3 regions of the Kitasatospora sp. NPDC018619 genome follow, and region 1 is predicted to be linked to each of the others. Evidence: riboswitches for the same ligand, from Rfam matches in the RefSeq annotation. Region 1 holds a riboswitch; each other region holds the start of a gene.
The links. Region 1 has a riboswitch for cyclic di-AMP ahead of ACH5AR_RS09165 (M23 family metallopeptidase). Riboswitches for the same ligand answer to the same signal wherever they lie in the genome.
Positions count from the first base shown of each region.

Region 1 (4,201 bases):
GGTCCAGCGCGCCGAAGGCGAAGCCGCAGAGCAGGCCGACGGTCTCGCGCGCGTAGCCCCGGCCCCACGCCCCTCGGGCCAGCACGCACCCGATCCCGGCGGCGCGGTGCCCTTCGAGGGTGAGCGAGGCCTGCCCGACCGGCCTCGCCCCGGCCGGCTCCTCGGCGTCGGCGAGCCTGGTGACGGCGAGCCGGTAGGTGTCCCGCTCCTCGGCCAGCGCCTCCTCCACGTACAGCTCCAGCTGGTCGGCGCACTCCTCCCGGCTGCCGGGGCCGAAGGGCAGGCGGCGGGTGACCTCCCGGTCCCCGAACAGCGCGTGCAGCGCGTCCACCTCCTCCTCGGTGTGGTGGTACTCGCGCAGGGCCAGTCGCGGGCCGGTGAGACGTACGGGGACCATGGTCGGCGACCCTACCCCCCGCCCGGCGACTACCGTTCGGACCATGAACGACGATGACCTGCGGCTCGCCCCGCGCACCAAGGCCGCCGACCTGCTCGCCTGGGCGGCCGAGCAGGGCCGCGCGCCGGTGGCCGAGGGGCCGCTGCGCGCGGTGCTGGCGCTGCTGGAGCTGGGCGAGGGCAGGATGCACGACGGCTGGCCCGAACTGACCTCCGACGCGGTGGAGCACCTGCTGTACGAGCGGCTCCACCTGTACGTCCAACCCGCGCCCGAGGAGGACCCGCTCGCCTACGGCGACGCCGTCCGGCTGCTGATCGACCACCAGCGGGCGGCCCGGCGGCTGAACGCCAAGCGCCAGGAGCGGCTGCACGCGGAGGCCGAGTGGCAGGGCGAGGTCGCCGCCGGGCTGCTGCGCCGCGCCGACCTGGTCACCTGGCCCCGGCTGTACGCGGTGCTGCTGCACGCCCACGGGGTGGACGTGACGGACACGGCGGCGGTGCGGGACTGGCTGGCCGGCTTCGGGGAGCTCCCGGCGGAGGAGCGACCGGCCGCGTACGAGGCGCTGGTGCCGGCCGGCTGGCTGGACGAGCCGGACGAGCAGGGCTGGGGCCCGGGCCGGGTGCTGGCGGTCGGGATGGCCACGGACGGCGCGCGGCGGCTGCTGGAGCAGGGCCTGATGCGGCGCAGCTACCGCAACCTGGCCGAGCTGACCGCGCTGGGCCGGCCGATGCCCGAGGAGCTGGCCGGGGACTTCGAGCGGTTCGAGGAGGCGGCCGCCGACGCGGCGCTGGACCTGTTCGGCGACTGGACGGTGCCGGGGCTGCCGCGGCTGCTGGTGACGGAGTTCCCCGAGCTGGCGCCGGAGCCGGGGCAGGAGGAGATCGAGGCGTACCTGGCGCAGCTGCCCGCCGGGGACTGAGGCGCCGTGCGAAGGCCCCCGGCCGGGAGCCGGTGCTCCGGGCCGGGGGCCTTCGCGGGCGCGTCGGGGCGTCGGTCCTGAGGCCTGAAGGCCCGAGGGCCCGAGGGCCCGGCCTCACGGGTGCCCGTCCCGGGGGCTCCTGCCTCAGGGGTTGAGGCCGCGCTGCTGGAGCCAGGGCTCCGGGTCGACCGGGGCGCCGCCGCCGGGGCGGACCTCCATGTGCAGGTGCGGGCCGGTGACGTTGCCGGTCGCGCCGACCTTGCCGATCTGCTGGCCCGCCGCGACCTTGCCGGAGCCCTTGGTGATGGCGGAGAGGTGGCAGTACCAGATCTCGGTGCCGTCGGGCAGGGTCTCGACGATCCGGTAGCCGTACGAGCCGGCCCAGCCGGCCGAGGTGATGGTGCCCTGGCCGAGCGCGAGGACCGGGGTGCCGGTGTCGGCGGCGAAGTCCAGGCCGGTGTGCAGGTGCGCCCAGTAGCGGGCGCTCTGGCCGTAGTGGGCGGACAGCCGGTAGTCCGTCACCGGGAGGGTGAGTGCGGCGGCCTTGGCCCGCTCGGCCTCCTCGGCGGCACGCTTGGCCTCGGCCTCCTTGGCGGCGGCCTTGGCCTCCGCCTCCTGGGCGGCCTGGAGCCGGGCGGTCTCCTCGGCGGCGGTGCGCTGGCTGTCGGCCTGGTGCTGGATGCGGGCGGCGAGGGCCAGGCCCGGGTCGGCGGAGAGGGCCACGGGGGCCTCGTCCGGGGCCTCGATCGCGGGGGCGGCGGCCGGGGTCGCCGAGGCGAATCCGGTGGCGCCCAGGGTGGCGGCGACGGCGGTGACGCCGAGCAGCGGGGAGGCGCCGCGGGTCTGACGCGGCAACCGGTGGCGGTTGGCCTCGGCTTCCTCGGCGAAGGCCTCCGGGCCGAGGGCCTCGGGGCCGCCCGGGCCGGGGTGGTCGAGGAGCCGGGTACCGGCTGCGGGGCCGGCCGGGTGTGCCGGGGTGTGCGTCGACGCCACGGAGGCGCGCTCCTTTCCTTCCTTCGCGCCTACCGGGTTAGCTGACGGGTTCGGAGCAGGAAGGTCTCCTACGGCCGGGCCGGAGCCCCGCCGATTCACCCCAGGAAACGTGGTTCCCCGGCTCCCTGACCGGCCGGGAGGCCGGTCGTCGGGATTAGGCGACGGCGCACGGTGCCGTCTGGTTACGGCGTTGACGACCGCGCTGCGTTATCAAACGTTAATCCTAGGAGGCGCTGATTCCAAGCCATCCGTTCGGAGCAGCGCGGCGGCAGGTGACCGGACGTCAACGAACGGCCCCTCATGCACGGCCGCACCTGAGTACGGCTACTCATGTGCGGCCCGGCCCCCCGGCCGCATCCTGACGCCATGAGCGCACCGATGCAGTCCCGCACGACGGCCGCGTACTTCGTCCAGGCCGTCCTGTCCTTCACCCTGTCGGGCATCGCCCTCGCCGCCGGGATCGCCTACCTGCCGGTCGGCGGGTGGACCCGGGCCTTCCTCGGGATCGGCCTCCTCTACACCGTCACCTCCGCGTTCACGCTGGCGAAGGTGGTCCGGGACCGGCAGGAGTCCAACGAGATGGTCACCCGGGTGGACCAGGCCCGGCTGGAGAAGCTGCTCAGCGAGCACGACCCGTACAGGGTCGAGGGGGTCTGACCGCCCCCGCGCCCTCCCCGACCGCGCCCTCCCCGACGGACCCGGGCCGCCGGGCCGGGACCGCCGCACCGGACCGCCGAGCACTTGACGGCTAAGGCTATTAGCCTTAGCTTGATGGCTATCAACAGTAGCGCCGATGCCCGCACCGGCGGCCCGAGGAGGACCCCCATGAACGGCACCGTCACCCCGACCACCCGGTACCTGACCGTTCCCGGCGGCCGGATCGCCTTCGACGACACCCGGCAGGGCGACGGCGCCGCCGTCGTCCTGCTCCCGGGCATGCTCGACAGCCGGGCCGCGTACCGGCACCTGCGCCCGCTGCTCGTCGCCGCCGGCCACCGCGTCGTCACCATGGACCTGCGGGGCTTCGGCGAGTCCTCGATCGCCTGGGACGACTACGGCCCGGCCGCCGTCGCCGGGGACGTGCTCGCCCTGCTGGACCACCTCGGCATCGAGCGCGCCGTCCTCGCCGGGAACTCGTACACCGGGGCGAGCGTCGTCCGGGCCGCCGCGGACGCGCCCGAGCGGGTCGCCGGGATCGTCCTGATCGACGCCTTCGTCGAGAACCCGCCGCCGGGCGCCCTGATGCGCGGCGCCCTGGCCCTGCTCGGCACCGCCCTCGTCCACTGGCCGGCCGCCTGGGGCTTCTACCTGCGCCGGATGGCCTTCCCCGGCGCCAAGCCCGCCGACTTCGACGCGTACGTGGACGGACTGGTCGCCGCCCTGCGCACCCCGGGGCGGAAGGCCGCCACCCGCGGGTACGTCCGCGGCGACTCGGCCCCGGTCGGCTGGACCGCCGCGGTGCGCTGCCCGGCGCTGGTGGTCATGGGCGACAGGGACCCCGACTTCCCGAAGCCGGAGCTGGTCGCCGACCGGCAGGCCGCCGCACTCGGCGCCCGGAAGGCGATGATCGAGGGGTCCGGGCACTACCCGATGGCCGACAACCCGGCGGCCACCGCGGACGCCCTGCTGCCGTTCCTCGCCGGGCTCGGCTGAGCCCCGGCCCCCGCACCGCCCCGCCCGCCTTCATCCGTACGGAGAGCCCGAACCCATGCCCCGCGTAGGACTGACCCCCGACCAGGTCGTCGACCACGCCCTCGCCCTCATCGACGAACAGGGCGCCGAGGCCCTCACGCTGGCCTCCGTCGCCGCCCGGGCCGGGGTCGCCACGCCCTCGCTCTACAAGCACGTCAGCGGCGGCCTCGCCGAACTGCGGCGGCTGGTCGCCGTCCGGG
Region 1 covers NZ_JBISAI010000004.1:428,763-432,963, reverse strand. Annotated here, with positions in the region: gene ACH5AR_RS09175 (GNAT family N-acetyltransferase) at 1-397, opposite strand, end outside; gene ACH5AR_RS09170 (hypothetical protein) at 441-1,316, shown strand; gene ACH5AR_RS09165 (M23 family metallopeptidase) at 1,461-2,309, opposite strand; cyclic di-AMP (ydaO/yuaA leader) riboswitch at 2,322-2,480, opposite strand; gene ACH5AR_RS09160 (YiaA/YiaB family inner membrane protein) at 2,676-2,966, shown strand; gene ACH5AR_RS09155 (alpha/beta fold hydrolase) at 3,135-3,962, shown strand; gene ACH5AR_RS09150 (TetR/AcrR family transcriptional regulator) at 4,018-4,201, shown strand, end outside.

Region 2 (4,201 bases), on a different contig from region 1:
CGGCGGCGAGGTCCTCGGCGATGCCCACGTGCTGGTCGGCGACCAGCATCCCGGCGGCGCCGGCGGCGGCGAACCGGCGGGCGAGGCCCGCGCCCGACCCGCCGTCGAGGACCGCGATGACGACGACTGACCCGCTGACCCGCATGGCCTGCTCCTCCCTGTGGGCGACACCGCACCGGCGCCCACGCGTACTGCGGAGGATCGTAGGCACGTCCTGACCCTCCGCAACAGGGGTTACCCCTCAGGTGACCAGGCTCACGCCCACTCCGCGGCCAAGAGTCGGCCAAGACCCGTCCACGGACCGGCCACGGGCCGTCCACGGGGTGTTGGCGCACCGCTCGCATTCCGTCCGCGCACCGGCTGGATCCCGCCCGCGCACCGCCCCTTCCCCGGCCCGCGCCCGGCCGCGCTCCGCCGGAGGCGGGCCCCGCCCGCCGCACCGGATACGGTCGGTCCCATGCCAGCTCAGCCCCACCCCGCCCGGCCCGCCGCAGCGCCGTCCGACGCCTGTGCCCCACAGCTGTTCACCTGGGAGTTCGCCGCCGATCCGTACCCCGCCTACGCGTGGCTGCGCGAGCACGCCCCGGTGCACCGGACCACCCTGCCGAGCGGGGTGGAGGCCTGGCTGGTGACGAGGTACGCCGACGCCCGGCAGGCGCTCGCGGACAGCCGGCTGTCGAAGAACCCGGCGCACCACAGCGAGCAGGCGCACCGCACCGGCCGGGTGGGCATCCCCGGGGAGCGGCAGGCGGACCTGATGACCCACCTGCTGAACATCGACCCGCCGGACCACACCCGGCTGCGCCGGCTGGTGTCGAAGGCGTTCACCCCGCGCCGGGTGGCCGAGTTCGAGCCGCGGGTGCAGCAGCTCACCGACCGGTTGATCGACGGCTTCGCGCAGCGCGGCTCGGCGGACCTGATCCACGAGTTCGCCTTCCCGCTCCCCATCTACGCGATCTGCGACCTGCTCGGGGTGCCGGCCGAGGACCAGGACGACTTCCGGGACTGGGCCGGGATGATGCTGCGGCACACGAAGCCGGGACACGGCGGCGGTCAACGCGGCGGCGTGGGGCGGGCGGTGAAGCGGATGCGGGCGTACCTGCTGGAGCTGATCCACCGCAAGCGTGCGGACCTCGGGGACGACCTGATCTCGGGCCTGATCCGGGCGAGCGACCACGGCGAGCACCTGACCGAGAACGAGGCCGCCGCGATGGCCTTCATCCTCCTGTTCGCCGGCTTCGAGACCACCGTGAACCTGATCGGCAACGGGACGTACGCGCTGCTGCGCGACCCGCAGCAGCGCCGGCTGCTCCAGGAGTCGGTGGTGCGCGGCGAGAGCGGGCTGCTGGAGACCGGGATCGAGGAACTCCTGCGCTACGACGGGCCGGTGGAGATGGCGACCTGGCGCTTCGCCACCCGGCCGCTGACCATCGGCGGGGTGGACATCCCGGTCGGGGACCCGGTGCTGGTGGTGCTGGCGGCGGCGAACCGCGATCCGGCCCGGTTCGCGGCGGAGAACACCCTGGACCTGGCCCGGAAGGACAACCCCCACCTGGGGTTCGGGCACGGCATCCACTACTGCATCGGCGCTCCGCTCGCCCGGCTGGAGGGGCGCGCGGCGCTGGCCACGCTGCTTTCCCGGCTGCCCGACCTGCGGCTGGCGGAAAGCCCCGGGAACCTGCGCTGGCGCGGCGGACTGATCATGCGTGGACTGCGGGAACTCCCGGTGGAATTCAGTCCGGAGAGCCGTTCCCCGCACGCTCCTCCGGCAGCTGCTGCGCCGGCACGCCCGGAGGGTGGAGATGACACTGACGGGACGTCGCCGACCGCCGATGGAGGGGTGTGAACGCCCATCAATCCGGACATAACGCCGCTGTTGGTAGGCGATCGGACACGGGCCGTAATTCTGGTGTGATATCGACGATATGAGCTTGTGATCGGTCTGATGATCTGTCTACTCTCCCTGGAGTTCGCAGCTGCGGACCCCGTGCGCGGAACGCCGAATCCTGCCCGCCGCGCCACGGGAAACCGACCAGAACCCTGGGCAGGGGCGGGGGAACCAGGTTTGTTGCCGTCTCCCCACGGCTTGGGGTGAAGCCGCCCGAGCGGAGTCGTCTCCGCGCACGGCGGCCGGGCCACCTCCCGGTCCGAACCCGACAGCTCACCTCGCAGGCGTGCGGAGAGGGACCTCTTCATGCTGTTCGTTGGAACTGGCCGCCACCGTCGTCGTACCCAGGCCGAGAAGGCCATCGCCGTCGCCGGTGTGGCCGGCGTCGGACTCGCGATGCCGATCCTCACCGCCACCGGCGCCGCTGCCGCCCCGGCCTCCACCTGGGACGCCGTCGCCCAGTGCGAGAGCGGCGGCAACTGGAGCATCAACACCGGCAACGGCTTCTACGGCGGCCTCCAGTTCACCTCCAGCACCTGGAAGGCGTACGGCGGCACCGCCTACGCGGCGCAGGCCAACCAGGCCAGCAAGGCCCAGCAGATCTCGGTCGCCGAGAAGGTGCTCGCCTCGCAGGGCCCGGGCGCCTGGCCGGTCTGCTCCCAGAAGGCCGGTCTGACCAAGGGCGGCGCCCCGGCCGCGGTCGACACCTCCTCGGACGCCAAGCCGCAGTCCGCCGCGAAGCAGCAGGCCCCGAAGCCGGCCGCCAAGCCGGCCGAGAAGCCCGCCGCGCAGAAGCCCGCCGCCAAGCCCGCCGCGAAGCCGGCCGCCCAGAAGCCCGCCGCGCAGCCGGTCCAGCAGGCCGCCCCGCAGGCCCAGGGCTTCCCGGGCAAGGCCGGCTGGGACGCCGACGCCAAGGTGTACTGGTACCAGAGCAACGGCGCCTGGTACTGGACCAGCCACCAGAGCGTCTACCAGCAGTACGCCCCGCAGGCCGCCGCCCAGCCGCAGTACGCCCCGCAGGCCGCGCAGCAGGCCCCGCGGGCCACCGGCCACGACTACACCGTCCGCGCCGGTGACACCCTGTCGACCATCGCCGCCGCGCAGGGCGTCTCCGGCGGCTGGCACGCGCTGTACGAGGGGAACCGCGCCACCGTCGGCGGCAACCCGAACCTGATCATGCCCGGCCAGGTGCTGCACCTCGGCTGAGCCGCCGCGCCCGGCGCGGGAGCACCCGCCACGGCGCTCGGCGCCGGCGCCGCTCCACCCCGTCGTCCGAAGGGGACCGGCCCTACCGGTCCCCTTCGTCCGCATTCGCCCGCTCCGGTGGGACAAGCTGGGACAAGCAGGTGAACTACCGGTGGGTAGTGGGGCCACACGCTGAGACGGGACCGAGGCGGACGTGGCCCCGGGAGCCCGGGCGGTTAGGCTCTGGTCGTAACGACTCCGCAATCGTCCTGCTGACAGCACCACCGTCAGACCGGACCCTGCTTCCGCAAGGAGATGCCTCGTGCCGTCCATCGATGTCGTCGTAGCCCGTGAGATCCTCGACTCCCGCGGCAACCCCACGGTCGAGGTCGAGGTCGGCCTCGACGACGGCAGCACGGGTCGTGCCGCTGTCCCGTCGGGTGCCTCCACCGGCGCCTTCGAGGCGCTGGAGCTGCGCGACGGCGACAAGAACCGCTACTTCGGCAAGGGCGTCGAGAAGGCCGTCCTGGCCGTCATCGAGCAGATCGGCCCGGAGCTGGTCGGCTACGACGCGACCGAGCAGCGCCTGATCGACCAGGCGATGCTGGACCTGGACGCCACGCCGGACAAGTCCTCGCTCGGCGCCAACGCCATCCTGGGCGTCTCGCTGGCCGTCGCGCACGCCGCCTCCGAGGCCAGCGACCTGCCGCTGTTCCGCTACCTGGGCGGCCCGAACGCGCACGTCCTGCCGGTCCCGATGATGAACATCCTCAACGGCGGGTCGCACGCGGACTCCAACGTCGACATCCAGGAGTTCATGATCGCTCCGATCGGCGCGGAGTCCTTCTCCGAGGCCGTCCGCTGGGGCGTCGAGGTCTACCACACGCTCAAGGGCGTGCTGAAGGAGCGCGGCCTGTCCACCGGGCTGGGCGACGAGGGCGGCTTCGCCCCGAACCTGGACTCCAACCGCGAGGCGCTGGACCTCATCGTCGAGGCCATCCGGAAGGCCGGCTACGTGCCCGGCCGTGACGTCGCGCTGGCCCTGGACGTCGCCTCCTCCGAGTTCTACGAGGACGGCGCCTACCAGTTCGAGGGCAAGGGCCTCACCTCCGCCGAGCTCATCGAGTA
Region 2 covers NZ_JBISAI010000016.1:79,778-83,978, reverse strand. Annotated here, with positions in the region: gene ACH5AR_RS24795 (SDR family NAD(P)-dependent oxidoreductase) at 1-145, opposite strand, end outside; gene ACH5AR_RS24790 (cytochrome P450) at 458-1,846, shown strand; cyclic di-AMP (ydaO/yuaA leader) riboswitch at 2,021-2,189, shown strand; gene ACH5AR_RS24785 (transglycosylase family protein) at 2,195-3,094, shown strand; gene eno (phosphopyruvate hydratase) at 3,396-4,201, shown strand, end outside.
Region 2: another riboswitch for cyclic di-AMP. It lies ahead of ACH5AR_RS24785 (transglycosylase family protein); the one in region 1 lies ahead of ACH5AR_RS09165 (M23 family metallopeptidase).

Region 3 (4,201 bases), on a different contig from region 1:
TCGGTCGAGAGGATGAGCTGGGCGGTCTGGGCCATCCCGCCGGCGCGGTACTCGGCCCCGGCCACCGTCGCCAGGTCCCCGCGCACCTCGTTGAGCTGGTCCTGGGCGAGGGCGATCTCGCCCTGGAGGATCGTGGTCTCGCCCTGGAGCCGGCGCTGGGCCTCCTGCGCCGCGTTGAGCTTCTCGGACGCCTGCTCGGCCTCGTCGTACAGCTGCTCCACCTGCGTCTTGACGTCCTGGCGGTCGGCCGGGTCCGGGCTGGCGGGGGCGGCCTCGGCGCTGCCCGCGGTGCCCGCGCCCAGCGCGGTGGCGGCGGCCGCGGTCAGCACCAGCGCCCGGGCGAGCAGTGGGGAACGGCGGTGCACGGGCATGGCGGCAGCGGCTCCAATCCTGCGGCGCGGCCCCCGCCGCCGCACCGGGGCGGGCGGCCGTCGAGCGGGAGTCCGGTGGCAGACGTTAGCGAGTCCGGGCAAGCGAGTCCAAACCCCTCCCGACCCGAATATTCACTCCCATATCGGACACCAGACCGATCCGCCGGAAAAGCCGCAGGCCCGGCCTTCCCTGGGGAAGACCGGGCCCGGAGGCGTCCGCGTGGGGGTCAGACCCGCACGATGGAGGTCAGCGGCATGTTGGTGACCGCCTCGTAGCGCACCGACGCACCCGGCTTGGGGGCGTGCAGCACCTGGCCGTTGCCCGCGTAGATGCCGACGTGGTGGGCGTCGCTGTAGAAGATCAGCAGGTCGCCGGGCTGGGCCTGGGAGATGTCCGTACCGATCCGGGTGCCGGCCCCCGCCTGCGCCTGCGAGGTGCGCGGCAGCGACACGCCGGCCTGGTTGTACGCCCAGACCATCAGGCCGGAGCAGTCGAAGGAGCCCGGGCCGGTGGCGCCCCAGACGTACGGGCTGCCGATCTTGGAGGCCGCGGCCGAGAGGGCGGCGGCACCGCGCGAGCTGCCGGCGGCCACCTTCACCGGGGCGGTGGTGGTGGGGGCCGCGAGGGTGCCGCGGCTGTTGTCGCGGGAGGCGCGGTCGGCCTGCTGCTGCTGGGCCTGGGCGGCGTCGGCCTTGGCCTTGGCGTCGGCCGCGGCCTTCTCCTCGGCCTGGCGCAGCGCCTGGCGGTCCTGCTCGGTCAGGGTGTTGAACAGGTCCTGAGCCGCCTTCAGCTTGCCCTGGACCTCGTCCTTGGAGGCCTTCAGCTGCTGGGTGGTCGACTCCAGCTCGGCGAGCTTGCCCTGGGCCTCGTTGCGGTCCTGGTCGAGCTTGCGCTGCTGCTCCTGGAGCTCCTTCAGCTGGCCCTTCTGGGTGCTGCCGGCCTGGTTCAGCGCGCCGGCCTGGCTGAGGAAGCTGTCCGGGGTGGACGAGAACATCAGCTGGACGGTCGGCGATATCCCGCCGTTGCGGTACTGCTCGCCGGCGATCTCGGCCAGGCCGCCCTGGAGTTCGGTGACCTGCGCCTGCTGACGCGCCACCTGGTCCTGGAGGCCGGAGACCTGCTTCTCCAGCTCCTGCTGCTTGGCCTGGGCGCCGTTGTAGGCCTCGGTCGCGACCTCGGCCTGCTCGTTGAGCTGGTCGACCTGCTCCTTGACCTGTTCCTTGGTCGGCTGCGGGTCGGCGTGGGCACCCTGCGCGGACAGGGCGACGGCCGCGGCGGCGACACCGGTCAGGATCGAGACGCGGGCCCGTCCTGCGGGCTTGGGACGACGATGGGACGCCACGAAGGCGGACTCCTTCTTCCTACGTCCGCCTACCGGGTGAGCTGACGGGTTCGGGCCGGAAGCATGCCCTACGACGCCTCACGGCCGTTTCACCGGCCGACCCGGCGCCGATTCACCCCGGAGGAACGTGGTTCCCCGGCTCCGCTCCGCAGCGCCCCCGAACACTGGGCTCCCCTGTCGGGCAGTCGCTTCGACCTGCCCCGCTGCCTCGCGAACTCGGCGGTAACCACCGCCGCCACCCTGGCTGGGCGATCGACAGTGCGGTGGTTCGGAGCATGACCCTAGTAACTGAACCGTGATCCGTTCAAATCCTTGTCAGAAAAAAGACTGAAGATTGCCCAAGTTCCTTTGTGAAAATGACCGATGGTGACCACTGCCGCACAGAAGGCTGATCGCTTCTCAGCATGTGGTCGGCAGGGGCCGGAAAGCCCGACGCCACCCCCGAGCGGGGGTGGCGCTTTTCACAGGGCCCGGCCGGGAGCCCCCGGGCGTGTCGGGCCGTCAGACCCGGCGGATGGTGTTGATGGACATCGCGTCGGCCTTCATCACCTTCACCACGTCCCCGGTGTGCGGCGCGTGGACCACCATGCCGTTGCCGATGTACATCCCGACGTGGTGCATGTCGTTGCCGTACACCACCAGGTCGCCGGGCTGGGCCTGGTCCAGCGAGGGCACCCGGGTGCCGTAGTGGCCCTGCTCCTGCGAGGTGCGCGGCAGCGAGACGCCCGCCTGGCCGTACGCCCACACCATCAGGCCCGAGCAGTCGAAGGTGGTCGACCCGGTGGCCCCCCACACGTACGGCGAGCCCTGCTTGCCCATCGCCTTGGCCACCGCCGTGGCCGCGTAGCCGCTGGCGGCCGGCAGGCTGTTGAGGTCGACCCGGTCGCTGCCGCGCGAGGCCCGGTCGGCCTGCGCCTGCTGGGCCCGCAGCGCGGCGCGGTCCGCGGCGCTCAGCGAGTTCAGCAGGTCCTGAGCGGCCTTCAGCTTGGCGTTCACGTCCGCCTTGGCCTGGTTCAGGTCCTTGGTGGTGGTGTCCAGCGAGGCGAGCACGGCGGCCGCCTCGGCCTTCTGCTGGTCCAGCCGGCGCTGCTGGTCCTGGAGGCCCTTGAGCGCCTCGGCCTGGCCGGCGCTGGCCTGCTGGACGGACGAGGCCTTCTCCAGGTAGCCGGCCGGGTCCGAGGAGAGCATCAGCTGGACGGACGGGTCGATGCCGCCGGTGCGGTACTGCTCGCCCGCGACCTCGGCGAGGCCGCCCTGGAGCTGGGTCATCTGCTCCTGGCCGCGGGCCACCTGGTCCTGCAGCTGCTCGGCCTGCTTGCGCAGCTGGCCGGCCCGCTCCTGGGCGCCGTTGTACTTCTCGGCCGCCTGCTCCTGCTCCTCCTGGAGCTGGTCGATCTGCGCCTTGACGTCCGACGTGTTCGGCTGGGGCGCGGCGTGCGCGGCCACCTGGGCGGAGAGGGCGACCGCGGTCGCCGCGGCAGCGGTGAGCACGGAGACCCGCGCGCGGCTCGGCTGCTTGGGACGGCGGTGGGAGGCCAAGGGACCGGCTCCTTCTTCCATCGGACTCACCTGATGGGATGAGATTCCCGAAAATAGGTTTGACGCCAGACCCTAGTGAAGATCTATCCGTTGTGCCACTCCCCCAATGGCATGAACTCCGCCACCGCACACTGACTCCACCGGACCGGCACAACCCCCCGACACCGCGCTGACCAGGCATCACGCGGTCCGGCCGGACTCAGGGCCGGGCCAGCCGGTTCAGCAGCAGCACCGACGCCACGGGGCGCGCGCCCGCCTTCCGCACGCCCTCCGCGACCTCCCGGTCGGTGGACACCACCACCACCGGACGGCCCTGCGGCTCGGCCCGCACCAGACGGCGGATCAGCTCGTCGGCCGTCTCCCCGGTCCGGCTGAACCGCACCCGGACGCCGCGCGGAGGCGCCATGATCACCGGGACGTCCAGGTCCTGCCCGTCGAACACGCAGGTGACCTCCGCCTGGGTGCGCTGGGCCAGCATCGCCAGCCCGCCCAGCAGCCGGATCCGCTGCTGCTCCAGCGGCAGCGTCGGATAGCCGGTCTTGGTCACGTTGTAGCCGTCCACCACGAGGTGCACCTGGGGGATCGCCAGCAGCTGGTCCAGCAGCGCCGGATCGTCCTCGGCCAGCCCGCGCCGGGCCACGTCGTGCGGCGAGGCCGCCCCCGGCACCACCGCCTCCACCAGGTCCGCCGGGCGCAGCTGGGAGACCGGCAGCGCCAGCTCCCGCTGGAGCCCCTGGGCCGACTGGAGCACGGTGTCCAGCAGCAGCCGCAGCCGCATGTCCTCGACGCTGCGCCCCTCACGGGCCGAACGGCGCCCCTGCTCGGCCGCGTTCTCCAGCTCCGAGACCCGGTGCCGGAGCCGGCGCGCCTCGGTCTCGGCCGCGCCGCGCTCGGCCGCGGCCTGCGCCTTCACGGCCTCCAGCTCGCCGGCCACCCGGCGGGTCTCGG
Region 3 covers NZ_JBISAI010000008.1:113,420-117,620, reverse strand. Annotated here, with positions in the region: gene ACH5AR_RS14755 (NlpC/P60 family protein) at 1-371, opposite strand, end outside; gene ACH5AR_RS14750 (NlpC/P60 family protein) at 599-1,714, opposite strand; cyclic di-AMP (ydaO/yuaA leader) riboswitch at 1,725-1,878, opposite strand; gene ACH5AR_RS14745 (NlpC/P60 family protein) at 2,216-3,253, opposite strand; gene ACH5AR_RS14740 (NYN domain-containing protein) at 3,453-4,201, opposite strand, start outside.
Region 3: another riboswitch for cyclic di-AMP. It lies ahead of ACH5AR_RS14750 (NlpC/P60 family protein); the one in region 1 lies ahead of ACH5AR_RS09165 (M23 family metallopeptidase).